DNA from 4 places in the Paenibacillus sp. FSL H7-0942 genome. Region 4 is predicted to be linked to each of the others. Evidence: riboswitches for the same ligand, from Rfam matches in the RefSeq annotation. Region 4 holds a riboswitch; each other region holds the start of a gene.
The links. A riboswitch is a leader RNA that binds a small molecule or an ion and turns the genes downstream of it on or off. The one in region 4 is predicted to bind cyclic di-AMP.
Positions count from the first base shown of each region.

Region 1: another riboswitch for cyclic di-AMP. It lies ahead of MHI48_RS00150 (3D domain-containing protein); the one in region 4 lies ahead of MHI48_RS07270 (hypothetical protein).
Region 2: another riboswitch for cyclic di-AMP. It lies ahead of MHI48_RS10615 (C40 family peptidase); the one in region 4 lies ahead of MHI48_RS07270 (hypothetical protein).
Region 3: another riboswitch for cyclic di-AMP. It lies ahead of MHI48_RS17710 (3D domain-containing protein); the one in region 4 lies ahead of MHI48_RS07270 (hypothetical protein).

Region 1 is NZ_CP150279.1:30,275-35,322, forward strand. It holds gene MHI48_RS00140 (HD domain-containing protein) at 174-1,451, shown strand; gene MHI48_RS00145 (TatD family hydrolase) at 1,784-2,554, shown strand; cyclic di-AMP (ydaO/yuaA leader) riboswitch at 2,796-3,049, shown strand; gene MHI48_RS00150 (3D domain-containing protein) at 3,323-4,507, shown strand; gene rnmV (ribonuclease M5) at 4,663-5,048, shown strand, end outside.
Region 2 is NZ_CP150279.1:2,330,304-2,335,351, reverse strand. It holds gene pelA (pectate lyase) at 1-824, opposite strand, end outside; cyclic di-AMP (ydaO/yuaA leader) riboswitch at 1,243-1,374, shown strand; gene MHI48_RS10615 (C40 family peptidase) at 1,380-1,844, shown strand; gene MHI48_RS10610 (carboxymuconolactone decarboxylase family protein) at 1,918-2,247, opposite strand; gene MHI48_RS10605 (hypothetical protein) at 2,389-2,607, opposite strand; gene MHI48_RS10600 (hypothetical protein) at 2,727-3,056, opposite strand; gene MHI48_RS10595 (xanthine phosphoribosyltransferase) at 3,154-3,735, opposite strand; gene MHI48_RS10590 (hypothetical protein) at 3,940-4,995, shown strand.
Region 3 is NZ_CP150279.1:3,983,410-3,988,457, reverse strand. It holds gene MHI48_RS17725 (M20 family metallopeptidase) at 1-779, opposite strand, end outside; gene MHI48_RS17720 (ABC transporter permease subunit) at 963-2,426, shown strand; gene MHI48_RS17715 (amino acid ABC transporter ATP-binding protein) at 2,413-3,135, shown strand; cyclic di-AMP (ydaO/yuaA leader) riboswitch at 3,354-3,548, shown strand; gene MHI48_RS17710 (3D domain-containing protein) at 3,551-4,225, shown strand; gene MHI48_RS17705 (polysaccharide deacetylase family protein) at 4,333-5,048, opposite strand, start outside.
Region 4 is NZ_CP150279.1:1,639,922-1,644,969, reverse strand. It holds gene MHI48_RS07285 (organic hydroperoxide resistance protein) at 1-92, opposite strand, end outside; gene MHI48_RS07280 (Nramp family divalent metal transporter) at 493-1,788, shown strand; gene MHI48_RS07275 (HAD family hydrolase) at 1,930-2,613, opposite strand; gene MHI48_RS07270 (hypothetical protein) at 2,788-3,186, opposite strand; cyclic di-AMP (ydaO/yuaA leader) riboswitch at 3,302-3,477, opposite strand; gene MHI48_RS07265 (glutathione peroxidase) at 3,849-4,328, shown strand; tRNA gene MHI48_RS07260 (tRNA-Leu) at 4,475-4,557, opposite strand; gene MHI48_RS07255 (urease accessory protein UreF) at 5,002-5,048, shown strand, end outside.

The DNA.
Region 1 (5,048 bases), 1.6 Mb from region 4:
GGTGGTAAGGGATTGGAAGCCATTTTTCGCATTTAAACCTCAATGTCAGCTTTGTCGATTTGGAAAACGACAAAACTACTTCATTCGACAAAGTTCGTCATATGGTGTCGAATCTTAGGTGAATCGCAGAGCTCAAAGCGTTAATATAAAAGAAATTAAAGGAGTGAGTCGACATGGAACAACGTTTAACGGAAGAGAAAGTATTCAAAGATCCGGTACATAATTATATCCACGTGCAAGATCCGGTTATATGGCAGTTAATTAACACCCCGGAATTTCAGCGTTTACGCCGGATTCGTCAACTGGGTACTTCTTACCTTACCTTTCACGGAGCAGAGCATAGTCGGTTCTCACATTCACTAGGTGTTTATGAGATCACACGCAAGATCATCTCTCAATTTGAAAGAAGTCATTATTCGGATTGGCCGAAGGAAGAAAAGATTGTAGCTCTGTGTGCAGCTCTACTTCATGATCTCGGGCATGGGCCATTCTCTCACTCCATCGAGGAAGCTTTTGACATGAATCACGAAGATTGGACTTGTCGCATTATTACAGGTGATACCGAAGTAGGGGCGATCTTAAGACGGTATGCTCCTGATTTTCCTGAGAAAGTAGCGTCTGTCATTCAAAAAACGTATGAAAAGCCGATTGTGGTGAACTTGGTGACCAGTCCGCTTGATGCAGACCGAATGGATTATTTGCTCAGGGATGCCTATTTTACAGGTGTAAATTACGGCACGATTGACCTTGATCGTATCCTTCGGATGCTACGTCCTTATCATGGGCGGATTGTAGTCAAGGAGTCAGGCATGCATGCTGTGGAGGATTACCTAATGTCTCGGTATCAGATGTATTGGCAGATTTACTTCCATCCGGTAACTCGTAGTTCTGAAATTATATTGCGGCAAATATTCAAGCGAGCGAAAACACTCCTACAACATGGTTTTCAATTCCGCTTCATGATTGATCCACTCCCTCAATTATTTGAAGGAGAATTATCCGTGGATGAATATTTGCAGTTGGATGAAGCATTAATTCAGACGGCATTTACGCAGTGGCGCAAGGAGGACGATACTGTTCTGAGTGAGTTATGCGAACGTTTTATGGATCGCAAGTTATATAAGTATGTAGAGCTTGAACAGGTCGACTTGACAATGATGGAAGAGATTCGGGAAGCTTTTGTACAGGCTGGCCTCGATCCCGAATATGATCTTGAAATTGATTTTCCTTCGGATAATCCGTATGATGTGTTTCGTCCGGATGAATCCACAGATAAGCAGATTCTTCTTCTGGATCGACAGGACAATTTACGTGAGTTGTCAGAAGTATCTGACATTGTCCGTTCCATCAGTGGGCTTCACCGAGGGAAACATCATTTGTATTACCCGCAAAACAAGGTGGATGCGATTATTCACGAATTACCGTCACATATACGCCCCTATTTCTTGTAATCGTGTGGGTATAATCCGATGAAGAATTTCGATATCAAAACACTTTCTAAAAGAGCTATTTTCCATGATACAGTAATCTGCTTTAATGGGGAGTATATGTAGATCGACATAATTTTGTAAATGCAAGCAGGCAGAATGAGCACAATTAGCAATATATAGATCAGAATATCCTTATATCTTCTATATATTGTAGTTGTGAAGAAACAAACGTAATGATGTAATACACAGATACCCAAAATGTTTTATGTATGAGTCATTGAATTATTGAATTTTACAAATTGGATTTTGAAAAAGAAGATAGTCGTTATTTCGACATGAAGGGAGATACAGACATGATGCTGTTCGACACACATACACATCTGGATGCACCACAATTCGACGAGGACCGCGAGGACATGATTCAGCGTGCTGTGGATGCAGGAGTTGGTCGCATGATCAACATTGGCTTTAACCGGGAGACAATTCCAACCACAATGAAACTCGCTGAAACATATGACTTTATATATGCAGCTGTAGGGTGGCATCCTGTAGATGCGATCACAATGCAGGAGGGCGATTTGGAGTGGATTGCATCTTTATGCAAGCATGAAAAAGTGGTTGCGATCGGTGAGATTGGATTGGATTATCACTGGGATACTTCACCAAAAGAAATACAGCATCGCGTATTACGACAACAAATTGCTTTGGCGCGTGAAGTGAACATGCCAATTGTCATCCATAATCGGGATGCGCATGAGGATATCATAAGAATTTTGCGTGAAGAGAAGGCGAGTGAAGTTGGTGGTGTGATGCACTCGTTCTCGGGCAGCTGGGAAACAGCAAAAAGTTGCCTCGATATGGGCTTCCATCTCTCCTTCGGAGGACCGATCACATTCAAAAATGCAAAGCAACCCAAAGAGGTGCTGGAGAAGGTTCCTATGGACCGGTTTTTCATTGAAACAGATGCTCCATATTTGACACCGCACCCTTATCGTGGGAAGCGAAATGAGACAGCGCATGTACGTCTGGTTGCAGAGGCAGCTGCGGAAATTAAAGGCATTTCGGTGGAGGAAATTGCTGCAATAACAACCAAAAATGCCATGGAACGATTTGGGATTCGTTAAAAAAACGAGCAAATGAGGTGAAAAAGGCAGGTAAGCGGAGGTAATTTGCCCTTTGATCCAAATAAATCAAGAATATTACAATATTTTAACCAAATATTCAGAAAAACGTACTTGATCAACGCTTTACAACATGCATCAAAACAGGATATCATCTTTTCAGTGAATTGTTGTGCGGAAAATTGGACAGATGTTCGGGGGATGAACAAAGGGACACTTTCCGATGAAACAACATTACTTTCATGAATCAGTCTCGCTGAGTCTCCGTTAACGGAGAGCGGGGGAACCAATAGGGCTTAAACATCGGTGTATTTGGCCGATGCGCAACGTTCGCTGACCCAAAAGCAGCGAAGGGAACTGCGAAGCCGTATTTGATTTCTTCTTTGGGTCTCGGGGTGAATTCAAGGGCGTCCGCCATGAGCGGGTGACCCAAGATAGGGCGGCTCTCTTTCGCCCGAACCCGACAGCTAACCTCGCAAGCGGAAAAAGAGAGGCAACCTCGTGCATGAATTTCCGATATTCAAAATCATTCGGAAGCCACGAAAGAGTTCCTCTTACACTCTTTCTTTGGCTTTTTTGTTTTTGAATAAAAGAAATATTGTCATCATACGGTAGGTATTCAGGAGGATGACATCATGTTGCGAAGATTGATTCATGGTGCAGAACCGGATTATGTTGGTCCAATCTGTGTTCTGTAGAAAATTTGGTATAGTCACGTCAAAGACATCATGCATTACTTTAGACGGCGAGGCTATGAAGGAGGACGGAGAAGTGGGCACATTCCAACCAGAAGAGACCCATGAGTCACGATCATCCAGTAAGTCTTTCGCGTTGCGGTGGAAGCATGAGAACATGCGTCAAATGGCATTGATCGCGATTTTCTCAATTGCGCTTACAATCATGATCTTGTTAGTCGTTTACGGTCAGGCCGGGAAACAAATTTCGCTGGTTATTGATGGCAAAGCTCAGGTGGTAGAGACTCGTACAGGAATGCTTCAGGAAATGCTGGAGGAGCAGTCGATCACAGTCAGCCCTCACGATAAGGTATCCATGTCCATGAATGGGGCGATTACAGATGGAGACCGAATCGTTATTGAGCGGGCCGTTCCAGTTAACATTACGGCAGACGGAGACACCAAGACTCTGTATACAACCGATTCATCGGTAGAAGATGCAATTCAAAAATCAGGTATTCAAGTTGAAAGTAATGATAAAGTGTATCCGGCGCTTGGAACTGCGATCAAAGCGGAGATGAAGATCCGTGTAGTGCGCGTAACAAAGCGTACAGTGGATGTAGAGCAACCGATCGCTTACAAAGTCATTAAAACGGCTGACCCTAGCTTGTACAAAGGGGATAACCGTGTCGTTGTGAACGGCAAAGAAGGCACAATTGTACAGCATATCGAAAAGGTATTTCAGGATGGAGAATTGGTCTCCAAAAAAATGGTCGGCAAATCTGTCGCGAATAATCGTGTAGATAAAGTGATCGCTGTCGGCACCAAAGCAAAACCGGTCGTGAAGGAACCTGAGATTCAGACCGTATCTGCTCAAACGTCAACAACCAAAAAGGCTACAACAACGAATTCGAAGAAAACATCTGCCTCGGGCAGCAAAGTGATTACCGTATCCGGGACTTCTTTTAAATACTCCAAAGTACTTAAAAATGTATCCATGACTGCTTACTCTTCCGAAGAGCCTGGCATTGGAACTAAAACAGCTTCCGGTACTCGTGTAACGGAAGGACGCACCATTGCGGTTGATCCCAAAGTCATTCCAATTGGCTGGTGGGTATATATCGAAGGTCTGGGATTCCGTCGTGCGGAAGATACAGGCGGTGCCATTAAAGGCAACAAAATTGATGTGTATTATGACAGTGTGAAGCATGCCCTGAATTTTGGACGTAAGAAAGGCAAGACGGTCTACGTGATCGGTCCGGTGAAGCCGGAAGCGAACTAAAATCGTTTTACTTTGAAATGGGAATGCTATAAAATAGTTGCATGAATGATTCATGCGGAATATGCGGCGGAGGAGTCTGAATTCAGTCTCCCCCGCCGTTTGGCAGAGAAGAGGATATTCCTCTTCTTTTTGCGTTAGAAAGGAAGAAATGGAACATGATAAAAGAAGTCATTGTGGTGGAAGGCCGTGACGATACGGTAGCTATCCGTCGGGCCGTGGAAGCCGATACCATAGAAACAGGTGGATCAGCAATCAACCAACGCATTCTGAAGCGGATTGCGCTTGCTCAGGAGAGACGGGGAGTCATTGTACTGACAGATCCGGATCATGCTGGCGAACGCATTCGAAAAATTATCGCGAACAAGGTGCCAGGCTGCAAACATGCCTTCATCCCGGAAGCCGATGCAACGCGCAAAGGGGACATTGGGGTGGAGAATGCCTCACCAGAGGCGATCCGTCATGCTCTGGCGCGCGTACATACTTCATACGAAGGTGCTCCGAGCCTGATCGATTGGGAGGACCTGATCGCGGCAGGACTTAT
Region 2 (5,048 bases), 690 kb from region 4:
CAAATTGGTGCAGCTTTGGAATCAGCGATAATTTTACTATCTCCATTAGCTCTTTCATACTTGTAACCCGTAATTTTCACTTTGTTAAACCAAGCCTCCGCTCCTTTAATGGATGCGGTAATTTTAGCGTTAGCAGGTCTGGTTTTCAGAAATTTAACAATCGTTACACTCTCTCCAGCTGTCAGTGATGGCACTTCGTAGATTCTTGCGCTCGCTGGTTTAAGAGAGCTGGAATCATGTTGTTGTCCCCATGCTGTCAGCTTACCACCTGAAACGACCTGTGTATTCAGAATCGCCTCCACACCTTTGGCAACTGAATTTTTACTGCGGTTAGCAAGTGTGCTGTCGATAAATGAGAAATCACCTTTTCGTGCTGCTACTTCATCCAGCATGATCATTACATTAATCATGGCATCATCATTGTAAGTGATGTGCTTGTGGTATCCGGAGCTTTGGTAAACTTGTGGCCACCCGCCGTTTGAATACTGCATGTTGATCAAAAAGTTAATTCCTTTGATTGCAGCTGTGGAGTAACGCGGATCATTCGTCTTTTTAAATTCCTTCGCCAATCTTCTAATTTCTGAGTATGTAGCCTTGTTGTCTATCGTGGACTTTGCCCACTCTCCACTTGTCTGTTTATAATCTTTTCTCCAACCTCCATCCGGCAGCTGGTTCTTCAAAATATCAGAAATACTCGCTGTAGTACCCGACGCATCTGCAGCAGATACCGTCCCTACAGGGAGAACTGCCATTCCAACTACTGAGAACACCATCGTACATGCCAGGACAAAAGTAATTATTTTCTTCGCTTTCAAATGTAACACTCTCCTATGTTCGTTTTTATAAATCTTCCACTTCTACTTTACGTATGATATACGCCCCAAACCTCCTTTATTTGTATTTATCGCATAATAAAATCAATTTTCATCCAATATGTGGATTGGATAATCAGATAATATGCAAAAAATCGATTTTTGTCAATATATGCAACTTAATGAATATAATCTCTCTAATTCTACATAACGGGATAGTTCTTTTAACTCATGACAAACCTATTTATTTATCCAAATTCGTCTTAAACGAACCAATAATGACGTTTTTGTCATGAATGATACCCAAACTTGATCCCTTCTTTCATATAAAAACCTTAATTCCGCTAACATTGAGGTATTACGAAGGGTTTTAAATGGGTTTGACAATTACGCATTTATGCAATATAGTTTCAAATAGTTACAAAAACTTAATTATTCATTGCCGAGTTTCATGTTTGAAAACGGGGGAACCAATTTGGGTGAATTATTCTTATACATAGGAAATATAGGGAACCTTCTACCGAACCCTTAGCTAACTCCGTAGGCATCGAAGGGAGAACATTGATTTTGAAAAAACTGATTATCTCCATTTTTGGAGCAGCTGTATTATTTACATCCGGGGCAACAAGCACAGAGGCAAGCAGTATCAACTCCGTAGTGAACAACATGACAGGTATTCCTTACAAATGGGGTGGCACAACTGTAGCCGGCTTCGACTGTTCTGGTTTTATGAGATATCTTTTCAACAAATACAGCATTGAATTGCCACGTACTTCGCAGCAGCAAGCCAAAGCAGGTACTCCCGTATCCAAGAGCAATGTTCGGACAGGTGATCTGGTGTTCTTTAATACAACAGGCAAAGGCATTTCACATACAGGTGTATATATCGGCGGCGGACAATTCGCTCATGCCTCCAGCAGTAAAGGTGTAAGCATCACGAAGTTATCGAATCCATACTTCAATGATCGTTATGTAACAGCACGTCGGGTAACTGGACAGTTTATGTATGATAAAATGCTAGGTAAAATGTGATTCACATACAAAAAGGCATCGGTTATTAACCGGATGCCTTTTTTGCACTTAAAAATGTATGTTGCATTGCTTACTAATGCAGCGCCTTCTGCACTCGCATCGCACCCTGAGACAGGGCATGTCCTCCTCCAACAGCTCCAGCCACGGCTACGGTCTCCATAATCTCCTGATCTGTTGCGCCCTTAGCACGGGCTTCTTCTACATGGTAGAAGGTACACACCTCATTGTTGGCGAATAATCCAATGCCAAGCGCAATTAGCTGTTTTGTCTTCGCATCAATCACACCAGGTTGGAAACATTCTCCGGTAAACTCATGATACGACTTCACCACACCTGGCAGCACATCGCTTAATGCTCCAATCTGATCCTTGTAGGCATGAACTTTATCATTCATCAATGTCATGGCTTGTAGCACACCCTCTCGGCTATAGTTACAGATCTTCCTCACTGTACCTATCTTCTCTCCCGAGTGAGCCAATTATGCCAAGAAATCATGGTAATTCCAAACATTTAAAGCTCATGGCCCTGCCATAATTATCAGCTGTTACTCACTAAGTGGACTCTGGCGCGGCTCGCTGAACAGCTGATAGCTGTAACCTCGGTCCAGCTTAACGACACGTCGATTCTGACGACGGATAAGTACCTGCTCGCCATCCCAGGCAACCACAATCCCCTTCACGTCGTTCGATTCCAGCTCGTCCCGTACGACTCTAACTTTCTCACCTGACAGACGCAGGGCGTCCAATTCTGTATCACTAATCATCTTCATGGCTCCTATATTTCAAATTTATTTACAAAAAGAGACCTAAATGAAAAGTCATTTAGGTCTCACGTGACTGTATTGGACTGTCATGTCATTCGAAATTATGTCCCGACTGAAAGTTACCGCTGCGCGTGCTCTTTGCTGTCGTTCTTCTCGAACCAAAAATCAAGCACTTTGGCGGACATCACACGTTCTTCAAGGTACTCCACTTGATGCGGTGTAAATTGTTCTTTCCAAGAGAAGGACAACTCTTCGCACAAGCCTACAATCGTCAGTAATTCTGACCAGGCAACATAGCGTTTGTACCAGAAAAATTGAGGATGTTCAATCATATAGGGATAAAGGTCATCGAATTCCGTATGTTTACAATCCAGGGCACGTTCAAAATGAACTTTCGATTCCGCCAGCTTATCATTAAAAAATTGTTCTGTTGCCGGTTGGTTCCCCATGGTGTTGCCTCCTCTCCCTAACATAACCCCATTATAAATGAAATCGGCGGTCATGCAAAGGCATAGTTCAAAAAATAGGCCCTATTCCTTTAAAATGTCACATTTCGTTATCGTCAAATTGTACTGTTCCATCATTCAGGGAACGAATGCGTACCAAGGCTTCCACCGGAATACCCTGTTCACGAATCGTGCGTGCCCCCGCCTGAAAACTTTTCTCGACCACAACGCCGAATCCGACGAGTTCCGCACCGGAACGCTCGATAATTTTGATGACGCCACGAGCGGCATCTCCATTGGCAATAATATCATCAATAAACAAAATGCGGTCATTCTCATGAATGAACTCGCGGGATACCATAATATCAGTTACAATTCCTTTGGTAAAGGACGGTACACGTTCACAGTATGCATCAGGATCAGCCAGAAGTGTTTTTTTTCGACGGGCGAATACAAGTGGCACCCCCAGTTCATAGGCTGCGGCAAACGCAACCGGAATCCCTGAGGATTCTACCGTGATTACCCGAGTTACTCCACTTTCACGAAAACGGGCAGCGAACTCACGTCCCATCTCCATCGTTAATCCAGGATCAATCTGGTGGTTCAACAGACCATCCAGCTTTAATACTTGATCCGAGATAACCACACCTTCTTGTAAAATTCGTTGTTTCAATAATTCCATGATTTGACCTCCCAAGCCTATCCTATGAGGTAAAAGTATCATATATCTATCTATAAGTTCAAGCGAAATTGCCTTGACGCTGTCCTTGGGACGCATTTCAAGCCAAAGTTCATTATCGATTGTCATGACTTTCGTGGGTCAAGCATACCTTGTACCATGGTACCCGCATGTCCAAACTATACAGGGGCCTGAGAGGGGAAACACATGAAACAGGCATTTCGGGTGCTGCAGATCGCATTTACATACATTGGAACGGTTGTTGGAGCCGGCTTCGCTACAGGGCAGGAAATTTTGCAGTTTTTTACCCAGTATGGCAAATGGGCCACCATCACCATAGGCTTATCCACCATGCTCTTTGTCTGGTTAGGTACCAAAATGATGCTGATCGCTCACGATACCGGGTCCCGCTCTTATGAGGATCTGAACAAACATTTATTCGGCCATAAGGCGGGCAAATGGATCACCTGGGTGACCCTTCTCATTCTCATTGGCGTGAACAGTGTCATGCTTGCCGGAGCAGGCTCCGTTTTTGTCGAGCATCTGGGTTTGCATTATCAGACAGGTCTGATCGTCACACTTGTAGGGACATATCTGCTTCTCGGTCGAGGCATTCAAGCCATCCTACAAATGAATAGCATCGTCGTGCCCATGATGCTCCTGTTATCTCTGCTCATGATCACAAGTACCATCCATCATCCAGGTGCTTCCCGATTCATCACACTGACGACAGACTCAAACCCTATTCAAGTGTGGCTGTCTCCACTATTGTATACTTCATTCAATCTGGTGTTGGCTCAAGCTGTTCTTGTGCCCGTAGGTAACCAGATTCGTAGCCGGAATGTACTGAAGTGGGGTGGAGTATTGGGTGGAATTGGCGTTGGTTTCATGCTGATGGCAGCTCATTTTGCCATGTCAGCTCAGATGCCCGGCATCATCCAATTCGAAATCCCGATGGGCAGCATTGCCTTTCAACTTGGATGGGCAGTGCAATCTGTCTATGTATCCCTTATTTTCATGGAAATATTCACTACCTTTGTAGCCGATATCTATGGAATGACCTTGCAACTGAGACAACATATACGTGTCCATCCCCGTTTCATTACATTAACCATTATGCTATTGTGTTACTCACTCAGCCAGTTTGGATTCAGTTCCCTGCTGTCCATCCTTTACCCCATCTTTGGAAGTATGGCATTAATCTGGGCTGCCAAATTGGTACTGAACCGCTGGGGCACCTTTCGTAAACGCAACAATATATAAATCTCACGGTCCATGTATTTCATGAATATGAGCATCCGTTTGCCTTCTAACCA
Region 3 (5,048 bases), 2.3 Mb from region 4:
TCAGCGATCTGAATCACACGTTCTGTGAGGATATTCAGTTCTTTGCGAGTTGCTGCCCGTACATAAAATTGCGCAGAAGCATAGTCAGGAATGATATTTGCTGCCTGACCTCCGTTGTTGATCACACCATGAATCCGAACGGTGCTTTTCACTTGTTGACGGAATGCATTAATCCCGTTGAACGTTTGAATGACAGCATCAAGTGCATTAATACCTTCGTGCGGACTTGCAGCGGCATGTGAAGATCGGCCATGGAATTCAAATTGCACAGCATCAATAGCCAGCGAGCTGCCTGACTTTTCGTGGGCATAATATGGATGCGCCATGAGAGCGACGTCACAGTCATCGAACAAACCTGCTTCAGCCATCGGAACTTTGGCACCACGTGTCTCTTCAGCGGGGGTACCAAACACTTTAATGGTTCCACCTACTTCATCCAGAATAGATTTTAGCCCAACAGCGGCCCCAAGACTCATCATACAGATTAGATGGTGACCACAAGCGTGACCGATCTCCGGCAAGGCGTCATATTCGCACAATAAAGCAATGGTAGGGCCGGGTTTGGCGGCTGAATAGGTTCCGATAAAGGCTGTCTCCAGACCGAGGATTGGAGCCTCTACAGTGAAACCGTGGAAGAGCAGTTCTTCTTTCAAACGGGCAGAAGCGAGATACTCTTCATTTCCCAGTTCGGGGTTGGCACCGATATATGATGAAATGGCTTTAAAACGGGAAGCATATTGATCAATAACCGTCAGAATTTGTGATTTGTTAGCTGTCATTAGTAAACTCCTTATGCAAAAATAAAAATAATTCATTGATTATATCATGTTTGCTTTATTTTTTCAGAAACAAGTCAAGATTTGTATTGTCAAAATGCATTGCATAATCATGCATTGTACTTTATAATGACTCAGTCATCAACATGAGAAGCATACAAAGTATTGTAAGGGGAGAGAAAAAGGTTGAAATTAATAAGTCGTTACACCATGATGCTGTTGACCTTTGTTATTCTGCTGACGACTGCCGTTCCTGTGGCACTTGCAAGTGGAACTACAGATAATTCAAGCAGTAAAAAGCTGGTGCTCGGTACAAGTGCCGATTTTGCACCATATGAATTCCATAAAGTGATTAATGGCAAAGATGAAATCGTCGGCTTCGATATTGAGATCGCCAAAGAGATTGCCAAAGATCTTGGCGCTGAGCTTGTGATTGAGGATATGGGCTTCGACGGTCTTCTGCCTTCATTGCAGAGCGGGCGTGTTGATCTGGTGATTTCAGGTATGACGCCGACGGATGAGCGGAAGAAAAGTATCGATTTTTCCGACACCTATTATAAATCAAAACAAGTGATTATGGTTCGGAATGTGGATAAAGACAAATATCCAACCATGGCAGAACTTGAAAATGCGAAGATTGGCGTTCAGAAAGGCTCCATTCAGGAAACGATCGGACAGAGTATTCCAGGAGCGAAGCTTACTGCGCTGGATAAAATCTCGGATATCGTGCTTCAACTGCAAACAAAACGCATTGACGCGGCAATCGTTGAAGATACCGTTGCTGTAGGTTATCTGGACGATATCATTGGACTTGCTGCTGCTGTTCCGGACGAAGAGCAAGCAGAAGCGGCAATCGGGATTCGTAAAGGTAATACCGAGCTGCTAGCTGCAGTAAATGGAACACTGGAGCGACTGAAAAGCGAAGATAAAATCAATCAGATGGTGACGGACGCCAGCCTCTTGATGGCGGATAAAGCGAACAAATCACAAAATATTTTCCAAGTATTCTGGGAGTACAAAAGTTTCTATGCTACAGGTGTAGGATACACACTTCTGTTGTCTGCACTTGGGGTTATCTTCGGGGTAATTATTGGATTGATCATCTGTTTGTTCCGTTTGCATGACGCTGCAATCTTGCGCTGGATCGGTACGGCTTACGTTGAAGTGATCCGTGGCACACCGATGTTGGTACAGTTGATGATTATTTACTATGGTTTTTCCCTGAGCTTTGGCATTAACTTCACTGCACTTCAGGCAGGTATCATTACACTTTCAATCAATAGTGGTGCCTATCTGGCGGAGATTTTCCGTGCAGGTATCCAAGGTGTGGATCGTGGTCAGTTGGAGGCAGCGCGTTCATTAGGTATGGGAAGAGGCGCCGCGATGCGTTATATCATATTGCCACAAGCCTTCAAAGCTGTATTACCAGCGATCGGTAATGAATTCATAACTATCATCAAAGAATCCTCCATTATCTCCGTTATCGGTATGGTGGATATTATGTATCAGGCAAGTGTAGTCAAGAACATTACGTACCAAGGGTTGAGTCCATTTTTGATTGCAGCAGCCATCTACTTTGTAATGACGTTCATTTTGTCCAAGCTGCTGGGACGACTGGAAAGGAAGTTGAGTGCAAGTGATAGACGTTAGACAATTACACAAATCTTATGGAAATAACGATGTGCTTAAGGGCATTAACGTGACGATTGGCAAAGGTGAGGTTGTCGTGGTCATCGGTCCTTCCGGTTCAGGTAAAAGTACTTTCTTACGTTGTCTGAATCTGCTGGAACAGCCTACCTCAGGAGAGATTGATTTTGAAGGCGTGTCAATCACGGACCCCAAGCATAACATTAACGCAACTCGTGAGAAAATGGGCATGGTGTTCCAGCACTTCAACCTGTTCCCACACAAAACGGTACAGCAAAACATCACGATTGCTCCGATTAAAGTGAAGAAACAATCCACTCAGGAAGCGGAGAAAATTGCCTCTGATCTGCTTAACACCGTGGGCTTGTACGATAAAAAAGATACATTCCCGAATCAGCTGTCTGGTGGACAGAAACAGCGGATCGCCATTGCTAGAGCATTGGCCATGCAGCCGCATGTGATGCTGTTTGACGAGCCTACGTCGGCACTGGACCCTGAGATGGTCGGCGAAGTGCTGGATGTCATGAAACGTCTTGCAGAAGGCGGAATGACGATGGTCATCGTAACCCATGAGATGGGTTTCGCACGTGAAGTGGGAGACCGCATCTTGTTCATGGATGGCGGGGTTATTGTGGAAGAGGGAACACCTGATGAGGTGTTTGGAGCACCCAAAAATTCACGTACACGTGATTTTCTTGCGAAAGTACTCTAAACGATGTGATCAAATAGCGTTACTGACTTCGAGTCGGTAACGCTATTTTTTATGGATAATAATGACGTATGGATTCGGAAAAGTAACTATTCTGTTACCAAATATAAAGGAATCGGGTCAACCAAACTTTCTGAATTAACCAGTATTCTTACAAATGCTTACATGCTAAAAACCATTTGGTAAGAATTACTACAAGTTCAGGTTACAAAATTGTGATATATTGAACTCTGCCGAAACTTCCGGATAGGGAGTGCGGGGGATGTAACGATGCAGATTGTGCAGGGGGAAGATCTACAGCACACTGCTTGGGGTGAATTGGGTACATAACGTTTCAAATGTAACGAAGAACCTATAGGGTGGGCTCCTCATCCGAATCCGACAACTAACTTCGCAGGCACAATGAGGGAGGAAGACCATGATTAACAAGAAACGTATAGCCAAAACAGCAGTAGCATTAATGACAACAGCAATGCTCATTCAAGCCGTTCCGGCTCACGCCGATTCAGTTCATGTGGCCAAAGAAGGGGATACCTTCTACACCTTATCAAAACAATATGGAGTAGCACTCAACACGTTAATTAAAGCAAACAACGACATTTCGGCTTACAACATTTATGGTGGTTTGAAAATTACGATTCCCGGTAAGGCAAACAATGTAGCAGCCGCTGCGGCAACGGAGAGCAAGACCCAAGCGAAGACTGTTACTACAGCAAGCTTGGACGTCAACGCAGATAACAAAGTTGTTCAAGCCTGGGGTAAAACATTCGATTACAGCAAAGCTGTGAACGTAAAAGCAACGGCATACTCTGCAGATCCGTCTGAAAATGGAGGCTGGGGTGCAGTCGATTATTTCGGAAATGACCTTGAACTGGGTACGATTGCAGTTGATCCAAGTGTAATTCCACTTGGAACCAAAGTACTGGTAACTGGTCACAGCCATCCAGGATTGCCAAAACAGGCTTTTGTAGCCACAGCGCGGGATGTGGGCGGTGCAATCAAAGGTCACCGGATTGATATCTTTATCCCGGGTAGCAAACAGTCTGTAAGCTCATTTGGTTTTCAGGATATCGAGCTGTACATTCTGAAGTAGAGAGAAAAGAACATTTAAAATGAATTCAAACAGGGTGTCTGCCAGTCGCTAATTCGCGATTGAACAGCACCCTTTTAATATTCTCATTTATTTCTACCACGGTCATCTTAATCTTTGGCCTTGGGCAATCCCAGCATTTCGTCCAAGGTGACCAGTTCATATCCCCGATTACGTAGTTCCTCAATAATTTCAGGCAAAGCCTCAATCGTGCCGTTCAGGTTTGACCCTACACCGCCTCCAGCATGTTGCAGAACGATGGAGCCGGGTTTTACGGCAGAAAGAATGTTATCTTTCACCTGTTCCTTTGAAAGGCCTTTCCAGTCCAGGGAGTCTACGTTCCAGTTCACAATGCTATAGTGTTGTTTGGCAGCCCATCTCAGCTGTTCTTCATTAATGTCTCCATAAGGTGGCCGAATCATCTTGGGCGTATATCCTGCCAAACGTTGGATAATATCCCCGGTATGTAAAATTTGTTTGCGAAAGGCATTCATCGACAGTTTACTGAATTCAGGATGATTGTAGCTGTGATTACCAACCATATGCCCTTCCTTAACGATGCGTTTCACCAGATCCGGATGTTTCTCAGCACGACTACCCACGATGAAGAATGTAGCTCTGACATTGTATTTCTTCAATACATCCAGTACTTGTGGAGTAAATCGTGGATCAGGTACATCATCAAAAGTCAGTGCAACCTTCTTGGTTGAAGGACCATTGGTTTTGAACGTATCGGCATATTTTTGACGTAATTGTCCCAATGTCAGTTGTTCTTCTTCCGCAGAATCCGAACCTGATACTGATTCACTTGGTGGGCTTGAAACAT
Region 4 (5,048 bases):
TTCAGATCATGCTTAAGCACGCCATCCGAAGAAGTCACCGAACCTGTACGTCCACCTTTAACTGTCGCTACTGCTGTATATAAAGCTTCCATTCAGAATCTCTCCCTTATCCATATAGTTTTTTACTGCCTTCCTTTCAATTTAAACTTCTGGCTCATTTTGAAACGCAATTTTGTATCTTTATCAGCTTTTACAACTTTATTATTTTCATGCATTTCAATGCCATGGCTGTATTTTCCCTAAGGTTGGGTAATATACGAAGGGGCATATTCAAGCTACAACCGAAATTTTGTGCTGATACATAAAAGTTGCACTAGACAAAAATAATTGAAGGAGTACAATGTAACAATAAACATAAAAATTTAGATATATCATGAGCGGTTTGTACCGCATCAATATCTCCAAATCAATAATTCAAAGTCAGGTGATTATCGTATGAGTAAAAAAAATCCGTTCAACGCTCCTTCAAGAGAATCATTGTCTACTGCGGGCATGGCCCCTTCCCTTGGAGAAGCACATAGTTCCATGAAAGTTCCGCAGAATGCTGCATGGTGGAAGAAATTCCTCGCCTTTGTAGGCCCAGGATACCTTGTTGCCGTAGGTTACATGGACCCGGGGAACTGGGCAACAGATATCGCAGGCGGCTCGCAGTTCGGGTATACCTTGTTATCCGTTATCCTGTTATCGAACCTGATGGCCGTTGTCCTTCAGTCGCTGGCTGGCAAGCTCGGTATCGTCACTGGACGGGATCTGGCTCAAGCCTGTCGTGAACGATTCAGCATGCCTGTTGTTATGATGTTATGGATTCTGTGTGAGCTTGCCATTGCAGCTACCGATCTGGCTGAAGTCATTGGTTCTGCCATCGCGTTAAAGCTGTTATTTAACATCCCCATGTTATACGGCGTTATCATCACCGCAGTTGATGTACTCCTGATTCTTGTTCTGCAAAACAAAGGCTTCCGCGCTTTGGAAACTCTCGTCATTGTGCTGATGGCAACCATCGCCCTCTGCTTCGGGATTGATCTGTTTCTGGCAAAACCGGATATGGGCGGTGTTCTCCATGGTTTTGTACCAAATGTTGAGATTCTGCAAAACCCGGCCATGCTCTATATTGCCATTGGTATTATCGGAGCAACCGTGATGCCGCATAATCTGTACCTGCATTCTTCCATTGTGCAGACCCGTCAGATCGAACAGACACCACAGGGCAAAAAAGAAGCCATTCGGTACTCGACCATGGATTCTACGATTGCGCTGACACTGGCCCTGTTCATCAATGCAGCCATCCTGATTGTATCTGCCGCTGTATTTCACAGTGCTGGTATGACGCAGGTTGCTGAGATCGCTGATGCCTATCATCTGCTGACACCTCTATTGGGCACTACGGTTGCAAGTATCCTGTTCGGTGTGGCGCTGTTAGCATCAGGTCAGAACTCTACCCTTACAGGTACACTCGCTGGACAGATCGTTATGGAAGGTTTCCTGAACATTCGAATTCCGGCTTGGCTACGCAGACTGGTCACACGTCTGATCGCCATCATCCCGGCGGTAATTGTGACAGCCATTGCAGGAGAACATGGCACAGAAGAACTGCTCATTTTGAGCCAGGTCGTGCTGTCGCTTCAATTGCCCTTTGCTGTAATTCCCCTGGTGATGTTCACAAGTGATAAAAAAAGCATGGGTGCATTCGCCAACAAATTGTGGCTCAAAATCATCTCATGGGTCATTGCCGCGATTATCGTTGTGCTGAATGTATATCTGATCATTCAGACGATTCGGTTATTCTAATCTCATTTTAATTGGCTAAATACTAAAAAGGCTGATCAACTCCGGTATTTTATACCCAGTTGATCAGCCTTTATTGTTGCAATACAGCAACATGTTTCCTTTTATAGTAAAACTCAAACTCCAATAAACAACCATCTGCATCTAATCCTGATTTGGTATCAGTAACGGCAAGAGTTGATCCAATGAATCAACGGTCCAATCCGCACGTTTGTCATCCGATAGTTCTGGCTGGAATCTTCCGTAACCCTGCATAATTCGAATCGTACGCATGCCCAGCTTCCGAGCAGGTATAATGTCGTTATCGATCCGATCGCCGATCATGACGGCTTCCTCCGGTTCACAACCGGCCTGCTTCAAGGCCACAGCGTATAACTCAGGGTCTGGCTTAGACACTCCTTCTTCAGCCGAACATGCCAGAACATCAACATACTTCCGCAAGCCATAGCTTTCCAGTCTCTCTTCCGTTCCAGGACTCTGATTGGCAATAATGCCAATGCGATAATGCCGTGACAACTGCTGAAGAACGGAATCCGCTGAAGGAAAAGGACGTTCAAGATCTTTTTGAAACTTCAGCTTGTCCTGAATCTGTTTCTGATGCCCCTCGTCTTCAACGAATGTGCGAATCGCCACTCTCATAGGCCATTGCTCATATTTTCGGTAACAACTCGCGAACAGTTCGCGTACCGCCTCAATTGTCACCGGATACCCCAAAGCACAAGCTTCACGGACAAACTGTCCGATAATATCATCAACCGGCTCCCATTCATCCACCAGCGTATCTCCAACATCAAAAAACAACCATTTCAATCCACCTACATCCGGCACGCCAATTCCTCCTTGTAAGCATAAAAAAGAAGACTCACCATCCTGCATGAGTCTCCTCAAACTTCCGTTTATCGATGAATCAATTTCATAATACCTTGAGTGAATTCTGAAATTGATTCTAATACATTCAATTATAACAGGCACCTTACACCTGAGCAATCAGAAGCTATGGCATTAACCATTGAGGAGAAAGCCAACTTCCCCATTGAGCGAATATACAATCCGGTCTGCGCCCATGCCCCGATAGATGCCCTTAGGATGACTCTGCTCCGTAATGACGCACAGGGATTTCGATGTCCATGAACGACAGATCTGTAAATAACGACAGGTCAGATTCAGGCTGTTTTCAAAAATAAACACGTTGCCTACGCTTCCCTGCGGCAAAAACCATTTTTGAGCTGCAGCCGTATTCATGCGAATGACATGTTCTACTCCGATTCTACGGAGTCTGCGCTCTTCCCCTGCACTGTTGGTTAGAACGGCAAACGGCATTTTTTTGTACATCAGCAATTTGATAAATTTACGTCCTGCTTCATTTGGAGCAGTCACTAAGATCATCTCAGTATCCATCATTCGTTCCTCCCTTGGCGTGAAAAGACAACAAAAAAGAAGCGTGGGGGACCAAGGCCTCCCGAACGCTTCTTAAATAACCCATGGCGAAAACACCATGAACCAGCGTACGGCTTGTTGCCTCTCCCTTTAACGCTTACGAGGTTAGCTGACGGATTCGGGCGCGAGAGTCGCCCTATTTCCGGCTGTCACCGGAAAATTCACCCCATGAATGCCCACTGTCCTGGACAGCGCATTCCGTTGGTTCCCCCGTTTCCCATTCATTAATGAATGGAAACTCAGCGATTAAAACATCGTTCGTATATCTTAAGGTAAGATCGAGCGATATTATCGTTTGTTTCGTTTTTCAAGTACAATTTAGTTTAAATTGAAATTACGTTATGAATCATACACCCGTGCCATGTCGGTGTAAAGTCCGCCCAGATCACCAAATCGGCAGATTTTTGCCAATTCCTGTCCATAATAACGCTTACAACAAAGTTATACTCTATCTATCTCTTCAAGGCTATCTAATTCTCACTCTGGCGTAAATCACTTCGCAATTCATTCACGTATTCTGCACAACTTGCCTGTTTTGATTCTTTTAACACCATATTAGTTTTGCAATATTTAATTGCAACCAATATAATAGAAGATATAAGAGTAAATAAATGGAGGCGATTTAGATGACAGTCTACGATTACAAAGTGAATACCCTTCGCGGTCAAGAAGTTGAAATGTCCGACTACCGTGACAAAGTGCTCCTGATTGTGAATACGGCAAGCTCATGCGGCCTTACCCCTCAATTCAAAGGTCTGCAAGAATTGCAAGACAAATTTCAAGATGCTCCATTTGAAGTTCTTGGTTTCCCAAGCAACCAGTTTGCACAGGAAAAAGGATCTTCCGACGATATTGCCGAGTTCTGTCAGATGAATTATGGCGTGAGCTTCCCCATGTTTGAGAAAATTGATGTGAACGGTTCAAGCGCTCACCCTCTTTTCCAACACCTTAGCACAGAAGCTCCTGGCCTGCTCGGCTCCAAAGCAATCAAATGGAATTTCACCAAATTCCTGGTGAATCAGAACGGACAGGTCATTAAACGTTATGCTCCCAAAACAACACCGGACAAGATTGAAGAAGATATCAAGAATTTGCTGCAAAAATAATACACAGGCCACCCGTAGCCGGTAGGTAGAGCAACATTCCTCCGGTAATGGATGGCCTTTTTTCAACCCAGATGTCATACTGTTCGAAAAAGACAAAAAAAGCAGCTTCCCATTAATGGAAAGCTGCTTTTTAATCGTTCATATGATGCGGTCGAGAGGACTCGAACCTCCACGGGCATACGCCCACTACCCCCTCAAGATAGCGTGTCTGCCATTCCACCACGACCGCATGTCGTAAATAATCGGCAACAGAATTGATTATACCGGGTTCAGAACTAAAAGTAAAGTATTTTTTAATACTTCTTTTTCAGCTAGGCATTTTCATCAAAAATCGCATAATCTCGTCATCATTACCCATGAACTGCATATGATTAGATTTGATCCCCTCTCTTTAGGTAAGAGCCGATCTTGTTGGTTCATTTATATATAGTCCTTCCTTATATATAGTCCTCCCTGCACTTCGCAAAATAAATAACACAATAAGTTATATAAAATAACACAAATATTAAATCCCAGATTTAATCCATTAAATTTCACGGATACTATTGACAAAAAGCGGACATTCATGGGATGATAACTATCATATAATTCGGATTTCTAAACACAAAGCAAACAAAAAGGAACATAAATGTTACTTTAAGTGACATTAAACGAACACAGGAGGCGAATGATTTTGAACCGTGGGAATAAGCTGCTCGATTATGTCAAACTGCTTGATTC